Regions from separate parts of the Streptomyces sp. NPDC048650 genome, predicted to be linked through region 1. Evidence: riboswitches for the same ligand, from Rfam matches in the RefSeq annotation. Region 1 holds a riboswitch; the other holds the start of a gene.

Region 1 (7,529 bases):
GCACGGACATCAAGGGCAACCCTCAGCTGGCCATTCCGCAGCTGTTCGAGGACATGTTCCCGAGCTGGTTCTCCGGCGTCGCCTTCGCCGCGATCGGCATCGGCGCGCTCGTACCGGCCGCCATCATGTCCATCGCCGCGGCCAACCTCTTCACCCGCAATGTCTACAAGGACTTCCTCAAGCCGGACGCGACCGCGGCGCAGGAGCACAAGGTCGCCAAGCTGGTCTCGCTGCTGGTGAAGGTGGGCGCGCTCGTCTTCGTCCTCACCATGGACAAGACCGTCGCCATCAACTTCCAGCTGCTGGGCGGCATCTGGATCCTGCAGACCATGCCCTCCCTGGTCGGCGGCCTGTTCACCCGCTGGTTCCACCGCTGGGCCCTGCTGGCCGGCTGGGCCGTCGGCATGCTCTACGGCACCCTCGCGGCCTACGGCGTGGCGAGCCCCACCCAGGCCCACTTCGGCGGCTCCAGCAAGGCGATCCCCGGCATCGGCGAGATCGGCTACATCGGCCTGACCGCGTTCGTGCTGAACGTCGTGGTCTCGGTCGTGCTGACCTTCGTCCTGAAGGCCGTGAAGGCACCGGACGGCGTCGACGAGACCAGCCCCGCGGACTACACCGCGGACGTCGGCGACAAGGGCGTCACCCCGGACCTGCCGCCGGCCACCGCGGAGGCACCGGCCGGGCACTGAGCCGCCGCCCGGCACCGAACGACCGCCGGGCACCGCACCACTGCCGCCTTCGGGCCGCCGCATCCCTCGGGGACGCGGCGGCCCGTTCGCGTGGCGGGGCGGGCGGTCAGCTCACCCGGTCCTTCAGCGGCTCGGTGTCGAGCGTGATGCCGACCGGCTCCGGCAGGGCGAGCGATGTGCCGTAGGGAACGGTGTGGACGTTCTCGTAGCGGCCGGCGTCGGGTTCACTGAACGCGGGGCCACCGACAGCCACACTGCACCGCATGGACATCACGATCAGGCCCGCCCGGCAGGCCGAATTCACCGCCGTCGGTGACCTCTTGATGCAGGTCTATCTGGCCGACGGGCTGCTGGTGTTCGGGGAGGACGACCCCTACGCGGCCGAGCTGCGGAAGGTCGCGCACCGCGCGGAGCACGCCGAGGTGCTGGTGGCCGAGGCGGCGGACGGGGCGCTGCTGGGCGCGGTCACCTTCGCCGCGTACGGCAGTCCGTACGCGGATCTGGCGGGCCCCGGGGAGGGCGAGTTCCGGATGCTGGCGGTGCGGGCCGAGGGGCGCGGGCGGGGCGTCGGGGCGGCACTGGTGAGGGCTTGCCTGGAGCGTGCACGGAGGCTCGGGCTGCGGGCGATGGTGCTCTCCAGCCAGCGGCATCTGCTGCCCGCCCACCGGCTCTATCGCCGCCTGGGCTTCCTCCGCGCCGGGGAGCGGGACTGGGATCCGGTGCCGGACATCACACTCTGGGCCTTCGTCCGCGAGCTCGACTGAGCGGCTTCCAGGGCCCTCCCGCGCCCCGGCGGCGTTCGCACGTCTGTGGGAATACAATCCGGCGACGACACAAGATGTGGGGGTGCGTGCGGGGAGCAGCACAAGATGTATGCTCGTCTCGCTGTCGCCGCAGGGAAATCCGGTGGGAATCCGGAACTGTCCCGCAACGGTGTACGAGCGCGCCCAGGTTGCCTTACGGCCAGCTCGCGCGTCCAGAAAGTCCGAGGACCTGCCGACAGTACGCCCGCACCGCCATCGGTGCGGACGTCGCTACGTCCGGGCCCCGAGGGTTGGGCCGGTGGACGCCGCGCGGTGTGCCCGCGCACCCCTGCCCGTACGGGGGTGCGGCATGCCCGCGTGCGCCCGTCGCGCCGCCGCCCTCCCGGCCCCCGCCGAGTGAGGGAGAGCATCACGTGACCATCGCGCCAACGGAGCCCGCGTCAGACGCCGAGGTCGTGCCGCCCGTGGTGGCCGCACCCGGCGCTTCCGCGAACGGCACGCCGGGGACGGACGCACCGGGCGTCGCCCTGCTGCGCACCCTGACCGAGCTGACCGCGGACCTGACCGCGACCGACCCCGGAAAGGTGGCCGCCGCCGCGCTGCGCGGCCGGCACCCGGGCTCGGACGAGGCCGAGTTGCGCTCGCTGGCCATCGAGGCCGCGGCCGGACTGATCGGTGACGAGCCGCAGTACTCCCGGCTCGCCGCGCGACTGCTCACCCTCGCCATCGCCGAGGAGGCCGCCGGCCAGGGCGCCACCGGCTTCTCCGCCTCGGTCGCGACCGGCCACCGCGAGGGCCTGATCGCCGACGGGACCGCGGAGTTCGTCCGCACGCACGCGGACCGGCTGAACGGGCTCGTGGACAAGGCCCTGGCGGACGGCGCCGACGACCGGTTCGGCTACTTCGGGCTGCGCACCCTGCACTCCCGCTACCTCCTGCGGCACCCCCTCACCCGGCAGGTCATCGAGACGCCCCAGCACTTCCTGCTCCGGGTGGCCTGCGGCCTCGCCGAGGACCACTCCGAGCGGGCGCTGGCCGATGTCGCCGAGCTGTACCGGCTGACCAGCACGCTCTCCTACCTGCCCTCGTCCCCGACCCTCTTCAACTCCGGCACCCGCCACCCGCAGATGTCCTCCTGCTATCTGCTGGACTCGCCGCTGGACGAGCTGGACTCGATCTACGACCGGTACCACCAGGTCGCCCGGCTGTCGAAGCACGCGGGCGGCATCGGCCTGTCGTACTCCCGTATCCGCGCCCGGGGTTCGCTGATCCGCGGCACCAACGGGCACTCCAACGGCATCGTGCCGTTCCTGCGCACGCTGGACGCCTCGGTCGCGGCCGTCAACCAGGGCGGCCGGCGCAAGGGTGCCGCCTGTGTCTACCTGGAGACCTGGCACGCGGACATCGAGGAGTTCCTCGAGTTGCGCGACAACACCGGTGAGGAGGCCCGCCGGACGCACAACCTGAACATCGCCCACTGGATCCCGGACGAGTTCATGCGCCGCGTGGAGGCGGACGCCGACTGGTCGCTGTTCTCGCCCTCCGACACCCCGGAGCTGGTGGACCTGTGGGGCGAGGAGTTCGACGCCGCGTACCGCAGGGCCGAGGCCGACGGCCGTGCGCTCAAGCAGATTCCGGCGCGGGTGCTGTACTCCCGCATGATGCGCACCCTGGCGCAGACCGGCAACGGCTGGATGACGTTCAAGGACGCCGCCAACCGCACCGCCAACCAGACCGCCGAGCCCGGCAAGGTCGTGCACTCCTCCAACCTGTGCACCGAGATCCTGGAGGTGACGAACGACGGGGAGACCGCCGTCTGCAACCTCGGATCGGTGAACCTCGCCGCGCACCTGAGCGACGAGGCCGCGGGCTGGGAGGAGGCGATGGACTGGGAGCGGCTGGACGCCACGGTCCGCACGGCCGTCACCTTCCTCGACCGCGTGGTGGACATCAACTTCTACCCGACCGAGCAGGCCGGGGCCTCCAACTCCCGCTGGCGGCCGGTCGGTCTGGGCCTGATGGGCCTCCAGGACGTCTTCTTCCGGCTGCGGCTGCCGTTCGACTCGGCCGAGGCCAAGGAGCTGTCCACCCGGATCTCCGAGCGGATCATGCTCGCCGCGTACGAGGCGTCCGCCGACCTCGCCCAGCGGCACGGCCCGCACCCGGCGTGGTCCGCGACCCGCACCGCCCGCGGCGTGCTGCACCCGGACCACTACCCGAACGCCGAGCCGCGCTGGGCGGACCGCTGGGACGCGCTGCGCGCCCGTATCGCGACGACCGGGATGCGCAACTCCCTCCTCCTGGCCATCGCGCCGACCGCGACCATCGCCTCGATCGCGGGCGTGTACGAGTGCATCGAGCCGCAGGTCTCCAACCTCTTCAAGCGCGAGACGCTGTCGGGGGAGTTCCTCCAGGTCAACGCCTACCTGATCGAGGAGCTCAAGGCGCTTGGGCTGTGGGACGCACGGACCCGTGACGCGCTGCGCGAGGCCAACGGCTCGGTGCAGGACGTCGAGTGGATCCCCGAGGAGATCCGGGCCCTGTACCGCACCGCCTGGGAGATCCCGCAGCGCGCCCTGATCGACATGGCCGCGGCCCGTACGCCCTACCTCGACCAGAGCCAGTCGCTGAACCTCTTCATGGCGTCGCCGACCATCGGCAAGCTCAGCTCGATGTACGCCTACGCCTGGAAGCGCGGCATCAAGACCACGTACTACCTGCGCTCCCGCCCGGCGACCCGGATCGCCCAGTCGGCGCGCGGCACCACCGCCGCCGCGACCGTCCCCGTACCGCAGCAGGCCACCGACCCCGAGGCCGTCGCCTGCTCCCTGGAAAACCCCGAGTCCTGCGAGGCCTGCCAGTAATGACCACCGAGACCAACACCGCGGCCGCCGCGCACACCGCCACCACCGGCACCAAGAACCTCCTGGACCCGGGCTTCGAGCTGACCCTGCGACCCATGCGGTACCCGGACTTCTACGACCGCTACCGCGACGCGATCAAGAACACCTGGACCGTGGAGGAGGTCGACCTCCACTCCGACGTCGCCGACCTCGCCAAGCTCTCGCCGGGCGAGCAGCACATGATCGGCCGACTGGTCGCGTTCTTCGCGACCGGTGACTCGATCGTCGCGAACAACCTGGTGTTGACGCTCTACAAGCACATCAACTCCCCCGAGGCGCGGCTGTACCTGAGCCGTCAGCTCTTCGAGGAGGCCGTGCACGTCCAGTTCTATCTGACGCTGCTGGACACCTATCTCCCCAACCCGGACGACCGTGCCGCCGCCTTCGCGGCCGTGGAGAACATCCCGTCGATCCGGGAGAAGGCCGAATTCTGCTTCAAGTGGATGGACTCGGTCGACAATGTCGACCGGCTGGAGTCCAAGGCCGACCGGCGCCGCTTCCTGCTGAACCTGATCTGCTTCGCGGCCTGTATCGAGGGGCTGTTCTTCTACGGCGCCTTCGCATACGTGTACTGGTTCCGCTCCCGCGGTCTGCTGCACGGCCTGGCCACCGGCACCAACTGGGTCTTCCGCGACGAGTCGATGCACATGGAGTTCGCTTTCTCGGTGGTGGACACGGTCCGCCAGGAGGAGCCCGACCTCTTCGACGACAAGCTGGAGCAGCAGGTCACCGACATGCTCCGGGAGGCCGTCGAGGCGGAGCTGCAGTTCGGCCGCGACCTGTGCGGTGACGGCCTGCCGGGCATGAACACCGAGTCGATGCGCGAGTACCTCCAGTGCGTGGCCGACCAGCGGCTGCAGCGGCTCGGCTTCGCGCCGGTCTACGGCTCGGAGAACCCGTTCTCCTTCATGGAGCTGCAGAACGTCCAGGAGCTGACCAACTTCTTCGAGCGTCGGCCGTCGGCCTACCAGGTCGCCGTCGAGGGCTCGGTCTCCTTCGACGACGACTTCTAGCCAACCACCGGCCGCCCGCCAATTATGAGCATTCCGTTAGCGGGCGGCCGGAACGGCAACCGGAGCCCTGTCTGCCACATTTAATGGAGGCATGAGGGGTTCGCAGAAGCGACGCCGGGTGCGGCGCAAGGTCATCGACTTCCCGCGGCGCGTGTGGCAGAAGCGGTCGGCCAAGCGGCGCGAGATCATCGATTTTCCACGGCGTCTGTGGCGGACGCCGCCGGGGCGGCGGAAGCCGCCGGGCACGCGCCGCCGGATCATCGACTACCCCCGGCAGGGCCGGCGGGGCCTGCGCCGCTGGCTGCCGTCCTGGCGCCTGCTGGCCGGCACCTTCGGGCTGTCCGCCGGCAGCCTGGTGGGACTGTTCCTCGTCGTCTACGTCAGCGTCGACATCCCCGACGAGAACGAACTGGCCGGCCGCGAAGCCACCGTCTACTACTGGGCGGACGGCAGCCAGATGGTCAGCGTCGGGGCCGTCAACCGGCAGAACGTGACGCTCGACAAGGTCCCCGACTCCGTCGAGAACGCGGTGATCGCGGCGGAGAACGCCACCTTCTACAGCGATTCCGGCGTCTCCCTCCAGGGAATCGGCCGCGCCGTGGTGAACATGCTCTCCGGTGCGGAGGCCCAGGGCGGCTCCACCATCACCCAGCAGTATGTGAAGAACACCTATCTCTCGCAGGACCAGACGGTCACCCGTAAGGCGAAGGAATTCATCATCGCGCTGAAGGTGAACAACCAGCAGTCCAAGCAGGACATTCTGCGCGGCTATCTGAACACCAGCTGGTTCGGCCGGAGTTCGAACGGTATCCAGGCGGCCGCACACGCCTATTACGGCATCGACGCCGCCCGGTTGAACCCGAGCCAGGGCGCCCTGCTGGCCGCCCTGCTGAAGGGGTCGGAGCAGTACGACCCGGGGCTGAGCAAGGCCAACCACCAGCGGGCCGCGGCGCGCTGGAAGTGGATACTCGACCGGCAGGTCGCCACCGGCAAGATGAGCCGGCAGGAGCGGGCCCGCTACACCCGATTCCCCGAGCCCCGCCCGCCGGCGAAGCCCACCAGCCAGGCCGGGCAGACCGGCTATCTCATCGATGTCGCCAACAAGTTCGTCAAGAGCAGCACCGGCCTGACGGACAAGGACCTGGCCGGCGGCGGATACCGCATCCACACCACCTTCGACAAGAACCTCACCCGCCGCCTGGAAAAGGCGGTCGACAGCGTCCGCCGGAAGAGCATCGATCCGCAAAAACGCGCGAGCGACACCTTCGTGGAGTTCGGCGCGGCCTCGGTGCGCCCCCGGGACGGAGCCGTCCTCGCGCTGTACGGCGGTTCGGACGCGACCAGGCACTTCAGCAACAACGCCGACACCTCGGCCGTCCCCGTGGGATCGGCGTTCAAGCCGTTCGTGCTGGCGACCGCCCTGGCGCAGGAGAACGAGGAGTGGGGCGCCGAGGCGGCTCAGAAGGACCCGGAGTCGCTGACGGCCGATCTGCGCGGGGCCCTGATGACGGCGCAGAGCCCGCCCTTCGTGGCGGCCGGGCAGCGCCTGGGGCTGGAGCGGATACGGGATCTCGTGGTGGCCGCCGGGCTGCGCCAGGACAGTCTGGCCCAGCTGGAGCCGACCTTCCCGCTCGGCACCTCCGCCCCCAGCGCAATCCGGATGGCCAGCGCCTACACCACCTTCGGCAACGGCGGGCGGCACGCCGATCCGTACGCGGTGTCCCGGATGACCCTGGACGGCAGGCCCGTCGAGGGCTTCGACCGGCCGCACCCGGCGCAGGTCCTCTCCCCCGACGTCGCCCAGCAGATGACCGGGATCCTTCAGGGCGTGGGCTGGCGCGTCCTGGGCACCCCGGACGGCCAGGCCACCTACCAGCCGGTCGCGGCGGGCGTCAGCGAGCCCGGTGACCGGATGAAGTCGGCGTGGTTCGTCGGCAGCCCGTCCGGCGTGCCCTTCACCGATGAGCGCGGGCCGGTGACCGGGAGCTCCCCCTCCCCCGCGCCGGGGGCGGCCGGGGGGTTCGGCGAGCGCGTCGGCGACTCCGCCGAGCCGACCACCGCCATCACCATGTTCCGCAACAAGCCGGGCGCCCCCGACCTGCTGCCGATGAACGGTGTGGGCGGCCCGGACTCCGGGCTGGGCACGGCCGTCCCGCC
Region 2 (7,529 bases), on a different contig from region 1:
ACCGCCGGGTGTGCCGCGCGCTCCCGGCGGCCGGATGGCGGGTGCATCCCGATGCCGTGCCCGGCTCCTGGCCACGGCCGGAGCCGGGCGCCCGCGCCGAACTGGCGCGGCGCCTGGCCCGCTTGCCGGACGGCGCCCCGGTCCTCCTGGACGGCCTGGTCGCCTGCGGAGTGCCGGAGGTCATCGCCCCCGAGGCCGCACGGCTGCGGATGGCCGTACTGGTGCACCTACCGCTCGGCGACGAGACCGGGCTCGCCGCCGGCCCGGCCCGGGACCTCGAGGCGCGGGAGCGCCGCACCCTGCACGCCGTGCGCGAGGTGGTGGCCACCAGCCGGTGGGCCGCCCGCCGCCTGATCGCACTGCACGGCCTCGCCGCCGACCGGGTCCACGTGGCGGTGCCCGGGGCGGACCCCGCACCCCTCGCGCCCGGTACCGACGGCGTCTCCCGGTTGCTGTGCGTCGCGGCCGTCACTCCGCGCAAGGCGCAGCACCGCCTGGTGGAAGCCCTCGGGACCGTCGCTGGCACGCCCTGGACCTGCGCCCTGGTGGGCGGCACCCGCGCCCACCCCCGGTACGTCGATCGACTGCGGTCACGGATAGGCGAGTTGGGACTCGACGACCGGGTGTGCCTGGCCGGGCCGCGGTCGGGTGCGGAGCTGGCGGCGGCCTACGCGACCGCCGACCTCCTGGTGCTCACCTCCCGCGCCGAGACCTACGGGATGGTCGTGACCGAGGCGTTGGCGCGGGGCGTTCCGGTCCTGGCGACGGCCGTGGACGGCGTCCCGGAGGCCGTCGGACGGGCCCCGGACGGCAGTGTGCCGGGCCTCCTCGTGCCGCCCGGCGAGGCGGCCGCGCTCTCCGGCGCACTGCGCGACTGGCTCGCGGATCCGGCACTGCGGCACCGGTTGAGGGCCTCCGCCCGCGGACGGCGTGCCATGCTGGACGGGTGGGAGACGACGTCGCACAGCCTGGCGCGGGTGCTGGACCGGCTTCGGCAGGTGCCGGGGCCGACACGGTGAGGGAAGCAGGGCCGCCCCGATTCGCCGCGGAGTGGCTGGAGTTGCGCGAGCCCGCCGACGCCGCCGCCCGGGCGTCCGGACTGCTGCACCCCCTGCGCGCCGCCCTACCGGCTCCGGACGGGGCATCGGGCCCGCTGGTGATCCGCGATCTGGGCTGCGGTACGGGGTCGATGGGGCGCTGGCTCGCGCCGCGGCTGCTCGGCCCCCAGCACTGGATCCTGCACGACCACGACCCCGCGCTGCTCGCCCGCGCCGCGGCCACGTTCCCTGCGGCGGCCGCCGACGGCAGCACCGTGACGGCCGCCACCGAGCGTGGCGACCTGGCCGACCTGACCGCCACCGGACTCGCCGGGACGGGTCTGGTCACCGCCTCCGCCCTGCTGGACCTGCTGACCCACGACGAGGTGGCGGGACTCGCCGGGGCCTGCGCTGAGGCGGGCGCTCCCGCACTGCTGGCGCTCTCCGTCGCGGGCCGCGTGGAGCTCACTCCGCACGATCCGCTCGACGCCGAGATCACTGCCGCCTTCAACGACCACCAGCGCCGCACGGACGGGGGCCGGCGCCTGCTCGGCCCGGACGCGGCCGCAGTGGCGACGGCGGCGTTCGAACGGCACGGTGCGAGAGTGATCACGCGGTCCGGTCCCTGGCGGCTCGGCGCGCCGGACGCCGCGCTCGCCGCCGCCTGGCTGCGCGGTTGGGTGGGTGCCGCCTGCGAGCAGCGTCCGGAGCTGGGCCCGCGCGTGCAGCCGTATCTGCGCCGGCGGCTGGCGGCCTGCGGGGCGGGGGAGCTGAGCGTCACCGTGCACCACACGGACCTGCTGGCCCTGCCTCGGCCACGCCCCCGGGCCGACTGATGCGACGGCCTGTCTGGGCGTGGCTGCGGGTCTTCGGGGGACTGGGCATTCTGGCCGGGCTGCTGTGGCACCTGGGCTCCGGCGCCTTCCTGGACGGCCTGCGCCGGATCGACCCCGGGACGCTGCTGGCCGCCCTTGCCATCGGCCTGCTGACCACGGTGTTCAGCGCCTGGCGCTGGTGCCTGGTGGCCCGCGCCCTGGGCCTGCGGCTGACCCTCGGCCGGGCCGTCGCGGACTACTACCGCGCCCTGTTCCTCAACGCCGCGCTGCCCGGCGGGGTGCTCGGCGATGTGCACCGGGCGGTGGGCCACGGCCGCAGCGCCCACGCCCTGGGGCGCGGCGTCCGTGCCGTCGTCCTGGAGCGTGCCGCGGGCCAGTTCGCCCTGTTCGCGACCGGTGCGGCGGTGCTGCTCGTGCGGCCGTCCCCGGTCTCGGCCCAGGCGGCCGGCCTGCTGACCTCGACCGGCGCTCTGATCGCGACGGCCGCGGTGGCCGTGGCGGCGATCGCCGTGGCCTGCTGGAGCCGCGGCGCCTCGCGCGGCGGGCGGGCGGTGCGCGCGACGCTGGCCGAGGCGCGCCGGGCCCTCCTCTCCCGCGGCAGTTGGCCGGGCGTCGCGCTCTCGTCCGCGGTGGTCCTCGCGGGCTACCTCGGGATGTTCCTGCTCGCCGCCCGCGTGGCGGGAGTCACCGCACCGCCGGCCGAACTGGTCCCGCTGGTCGTGCTGGCGCTGCTGGCCATGGCGCTGCCGCTGAACATCGGCGGCTGGGGCCCGCGGGAGGGCGTCGCGGCATGGGCGTTCGGCGCGGCGGGGCTAGGCGCGGCGCAGGGGCTGACCACCGCCGTCGTCTACGGTGTCCTGGCCTTCGCGGCCGCCCTGCCGGGTGCCGGGGTGCTGCTCGTCCGCTGGGGGAGCGGACTCCGCGCCGGCCGCCCGCAGTTCGAGCTCGAAGAGGGTGTCCTCGCCGAGCAGGGTGCGCCGCAGCGGCGGCCGTAGCGCGTCCCGCATGACCGGCGTGCCGGGAAAACGCAGGCCGGGCACCCCGTCACCGAGCAGCACCGGGGCGACGGTGAGATACAGCCGGTGGAGCGCACGCTCCCGCAGGAACCGCGACACGGTGACGCCGCCACCCTCGACCAGTACCCGGCCCAGTCCGCGCCGCGCCAGGGCGGCCAGCAGGCGGTGCGGGGCGAACGCTCCGGGCTCCGGAAGCACCAGCACGTCCACACCGTCGGTCGCCCGGCGGGCCCCTTCCGGCCCCACCACCCACACCGTCGGGGCCGCCCCGTCCGTGAACACCCGACGCTGCCGCGGCACCCGCCCGTGCGGATCGATCACCACCCGGACGGGGCTGTCGCCCGTGCAGGCGCGCACCGTCAGCCGCGGGTCGTCCGCCACCGCCGTACCCGCCCCGACGACCACGGCGTCGGCCAGTGCGCGCAGCCGGTGCAGATGGCGCCGGTCCTCCTCCCCGGTGACGTAGTCGGCGTCGCCGGTCCGGGTCGCGATGAAGCCGTCCAGGCTCTGCCCGAGCTGCGCGAAGGCGAAGCGGGGGCCGGCCAGGCAGAGCGGCACATAGCATGCGGCCAACTGCGCCGCCTCCGGTGAGGCGGGCGCTCCCCAGCACAGCCCTCCGTCGCCGTCCGGGACCAGGCCGGCAGCCGCGGCATCCCGTGCCGTGCGGATCCGGCGCAGCCGGTCCCAGGCCGCTTCCACGCCGAGTGCCTCATCCATGGCCGTCCCCCTGCGGAGCGAGCAGCGCGGCGTACTCGCCGAATGCCTCGACGAGCCCGGCCAGCAGCTCCCGTCCCTTGCGGGCGGAGGCGAGGGAGGGGCGGCCGAGGACCCCGGAGTCGGTGTACGCCGGCATGCCGAGAGTGAGCAGATGCCTGCGGTCGTCGGCGAGGTGGTCCGCCGATGCGTGCCCGGGCCGGACGAGTTCGGGATGGGCGTGCAGCAGGATGGATGTCTCCAGCTCGCCGGCGTGCATATCGCTGTGTGCGGACGTCTCCACCCCCGCCCGAGTGCGGGCCGCGTCCCAGTCGGCCGGGCCGGGGAAGAGAGCCATCCGCGTCCCCGTGCCGCCGGATTCTTGAACGATATTGCGCAGTACGTAATTTCCGCCGTGTCCGTTGACGAGAATCAAGGAGTCGATTCCGGAGCGGCGCAGCGAATCGGCGATGTCCGTCACGACGGTGTGCAGGGTACGGGCCGAAATGCTGACCGTGCCGGGCCAAGCCGCGTGTTCGTGGGAACAGGAGATGGTCAGCGGTGGCAGCAGAAGTGCGGGACGGCCGGCGGCGACCTCGTCGGCGACGGTGCAGGCGATGACCGTGTCGGTGATCAACGGCAGGAAAGGGCCGTGCTGTTCGAAGCTTCCGACGGGAAGGAGGGCGAAGTGCGGCTGCCGCTCCCGTACGTCCTGGGTGGTGTCCGCCGTCAGTAGCGCGCGGGCCGAATTCCGGGGTACCGGTGCGGTCATGGTGGGGTGCGGCCTTTCGTCGCGCTCGTTCGCAGGGCCGTCGCAGCATAGGCATCAGGCCAACTCATGCCAACCGGGTGCCCACCCCGGTACCATCACGCCATGACGGACCTCCATGCCGGTATCGCTCTCGATGACGACAGCCAGGTCGAACGGGTGGTGGAGGTCCGGTTGCCCACCGCGCACGGCGAATTTCTGGCCGTCGGCTATCTCGCGGTCCGCAGCGGCATCGAGCAAGTGGCCTTGGTGTACGGCGATGTGGCGGCGCAGCAGGTGCTGACCCGGGTGCATTCGGAGTGTCTGACCGGAGATGTCTTCGGGTCCACGCACTGCGAATGCGGCGACCAATTGTCCGCGGCGCTGCGGGCGATCGTGGCGGCCGGGCGCGGCGTTCTGGTGTATGTGCAGGGCCACGAGGGCCGGGGGATAGGGCTGTTGGCCAAGCTCCGGGCGATGAAACTCCAGGAGGGCGGGCTGGACACGGTCGAGGCGAACATCGCGCTCGGACTTCCGGTCGACGCTCGCGAATACGGCGTCGCGGCCGGAATGCTGCGGGATCTCGGCGTCGGGTCGGTAAGGCTGCTGTCGAACAATCCGCGTAAGCGGGAGGCGCTGCTGCGGCATGGTGTCACCGTCGCCGAACAGGTTCCGCTGCTGATGCCGCCGGGTGCGGAGAACATCCGCTATCTGCGGACGAAACGGGAGCGGCTCGACCACGATCTGCCGCATCTCGACGGCATTCCCGGGCTGTTCTGACGGCATAAGGGCCCGCGACCGGGGTCGCGGGCCCTTATCGGGGTGCCGCATCAGGGGCGGCCCAGGAGGCCGCCGCCGCGAAGGCCGTACCCGCGGCATCCGGAATCGCCGGAGCAGGGAGCCGGAGAAGCCTGCGGTACTTCGTCGACGGGCGGCAGGACGGCAGGACGGCGTGGGCGGGCGCGAATGCCGCGCCGCCCGCCACCGTTGACCGGATCCCGATCAGTGGCAGGGGAATCCGAGGAGGTGGCGTCCGTCGTGGACCCACTCGTGGACGTCCGTTCCGGAGAGCAGTGAGGTGGCGCCCTGCTCCGCGCCGATGAAGTACAGCAGGACCAGCATCAGGACACCGGTGAACAGTGCCCAGGGGGCGATGGCCTTGAGGGGGATCGGGGCCGGGGCGATGGTGCCGGTGGCCGGGGGTGCGATGGTCTGAGCCATGGCGGGACCTCCTGGTAGGGGGAACTCGCGTCCCTGGTTCGTGGAGTGCGCACGCGATATGTCGGGTCTGGCTCGCCCGGTCCCGGCCCCGCTGGGGCTGCGTCAAAACCGGACATACAGTGGCGCGACCGCGCCGGGATCCCACCGGCTTCCGTCATGTCGTCGTCAATATCATCGGGAAGGTATCGCGTACCGACCGGCGGGCCAAGGTCGTGCGAGGGGCGGAGGGACGCAAGGAGGGGCGCGCTGCGGCGTCAACTCACCGGAAAGGGAACGTCGTTGCCGTGGCGGGCGGACTATGAGAGAAGAGGACATGACAACTCGGGTGATGCTGGTCTCGCCGGCCGCCGGTGACGCGCAGCGCGAGGTGCGTTTCGATGACGACGGGCCGCTGAGCGAGGCCGGTCTGCGACGGGCCCGCGCGGTGGCCGGAAATCTGCCGTCCGCGGACCGCGTCGCCGTCTCGCCCTCCGTCCGGTGCCGCCGTACGGCCGCGGAGATCGGGTTGCCGGGAGAGTCCGAGCCGGCGCCGTCGGGCTGTGCGATGGGGCGCTGGCGCGGCCGAACCCTGGCCGAGGTGGCCGGGGCGGAAGGGGAAGGGGTGTCCGCCTGGCTGTCCGACCCGGACTTCGCGGGGCACGGCGGCGAGTCGCTGCGCGAGCTGTGCGAGCGGACCGGGGAGTGGCTCGCGGGGCTCGTGGCCACTCCCGGGCGGGTCCTGGCGGTGGTGGAGGTGGACGTGGTGCGTGCCGCCGCGGTGTGCGCCCTGCGGGGGCCCGTGGAGGTCTTCTGGCGGCTCGACGTACCGCCGCTCACCGTGACGGAGCTCAGTGGCCGGGGCGGGCGCTGGAACCTCGGGTTGGGGCGGGCCCTGCGTCGGGACTGACGGCGGGCTGTGAGGGCCCGTATCGATCGTCTTCAGGGTAAAGGCGACATAAGCGCAAAATAAGCGCAGAATAAAGAGTGCGCGGTTCCTTTGCCGCGGTACGGCCACGCTTGCGGAGCGAAGGAGGCGAGTCGGATGGCCGACGTCTCACACCACAGGGGAGATCTCGCAGGTCACCCCGATGTTTCTGAGATGCAGGCGCGATACGAGCGGGTCCTCGGCGGACGTGACGTGATCCTCGTGGACGGGCCGGTGTTCCTCGTCGGCCTGTACTGCGCCGCATCACCGTGGATCGTCCACTACGCGGCCTCGCAGCCCGCACTGTTGACCCACAACCTGATCCTCGGCATCGCCATCGCGCTGCTGGCCGTCGGGTTCACCGTCACACCCGACCGCATGTACGGCCTGAGTGGCGCGATGTGCGCCATGGGCGTGTGGATGATCGTCGCGCCCTGGATCGTCGGCAGCGGCCCGGACGCGGGCGTGATCCTCAACAACATCATCATCGGAGCCCTCACCTTCCTGCTGGGGGCGATGTGCATCGGCGCGGCCGCCAAGAGTCGCCGCACGACATGAGGCAGGCCCCGGAACGGGGCGTGTGACAGACCGTCGGCCCGCCCGCCCTCATCGAGGGTGGGTGGGCCGACGGCCGTCCGGGGCCAGCAGATTCCCGGAGAACCCGGCCAGCATCACTCCGCCCGCCATCAGCAGGCCCTGGCCGAAGGCGATGCCGGAGCCCAGCCCGACGAGCCCGGCGGCCAGCAGCAGCCAGGCGGCGCCCCGCCTCAACTGCCCGGCACGGTCGCCGGGTCGGCGGTCGTCGTCGGGGAACACAGGGGTGTTCCTCCCTCCCGGAGTGGGTCGGCGGTCGCGTCGCACGGGCGGATCGCAGGGGTCGTTGTCCCGGTGATCCCGAGATCTTAGGGTTACCTCGCATGATGCGGTGCGGCGGGCAACGGGCCGCACTGCCACAGGCGTTGTTGTGCCCGGTGCGACCCCGTCCGTAACGCGGCGATCGCGCCCGCCGTGCCCGTGAACAGAGAGGTGTCTCCCATGTCCCAGGAGAATCGGCCGGTCGACGAGGGCCGCGAG

The links. A riboswitch is a leader RNA that binds a small molecule or an ion and turns the genes downstream of it on or off. The one in region 1 is predicted to bind cobalamin.
Region 2: linked by a shared signal. The riboswitch ahead of ACGFML_RS32230 (CbtB-domain containing protein) and the one ahead of ACGFML_RS03605 (ribonucleoside-diphosphate reductase subunit alpha) in region 1 are both predicted to bind cobalamin.

The regions. Positions count from the first base shown of each region.
Region 1 covers NZ_JBICVM010000001.1:778,744-786,272, reverse strand. Annotated here, with positions in the region: gene mctP (monocarboxylate uptake permease MctP) at 1-692, shown strand, start outside; gene ACGFML_RS03615 (hypothetical protein) at 799-957, opposite strand; gene ACGFML_RS03610 (GNAT family N-acetyltransferase) at 956-1,456, shown strand; cobalamin riboswitch at 1,549-1,708, shown strand; gene ACGFML_RS03605 (ribonucleoside-diphosphate reductase subunit alpha) at 1,870-4,320, shown strand; gene ACGFML_RS03600 (ribonucleotide-diphosphate reductase subunit beta) at 4,320-5,372, shown strand; gene ACGFML_RS03595 (transglycosylase domain-containing protein) at 5,464-7,529, shown strand, end outside.
Region 2 covers NZ_JBICVM010000016.1:26,721-34,249, reverse strand. Annotated here, with positions in the region: gene ACGFML_RS32260 (glycosyltransferase family 4 protein) at 1-1,019, shown strand, start outside; gene ACGFML_RS32255 (SAM-dependent methyltransferase) at 1,016-1,873, shown strand; gene ACGFML_RS32250 (lysylphosphatidylglycerol synthase domain-containing protein) at 1,873-2,868, shown strand; partial or broken gene ACGFML_RS32245 (RibD family protein) at 2,971-3,606, opposite strand; gene ACGFML_RS32240 (creatininase family protein) at 3,599-4,354, opposite strand; gene ribA (GTP cyclohydrolase II) at 4,457-5,110, shown strand; gene ACGFML_RS32230 (CbtB-domain containing protein) at 5,333-5,551, opposite strand; cobalamin riboswitch at 5,594-5,739, opposite strand; gene ACGFML_RS32225 (histidine phosphatase family protein) at 5,865-6,437, shown strand; gene ACGFML_RS32220 (SPW repeat protein) at 6,573-7,013, shown strand; gene ACGFML_RS32215 (hypothetical protein) at 7,062-7,271, opposite strand; gene ACGFML_RS32210 (methyltransferase) at 7,491-7,529, shown strand, end outside.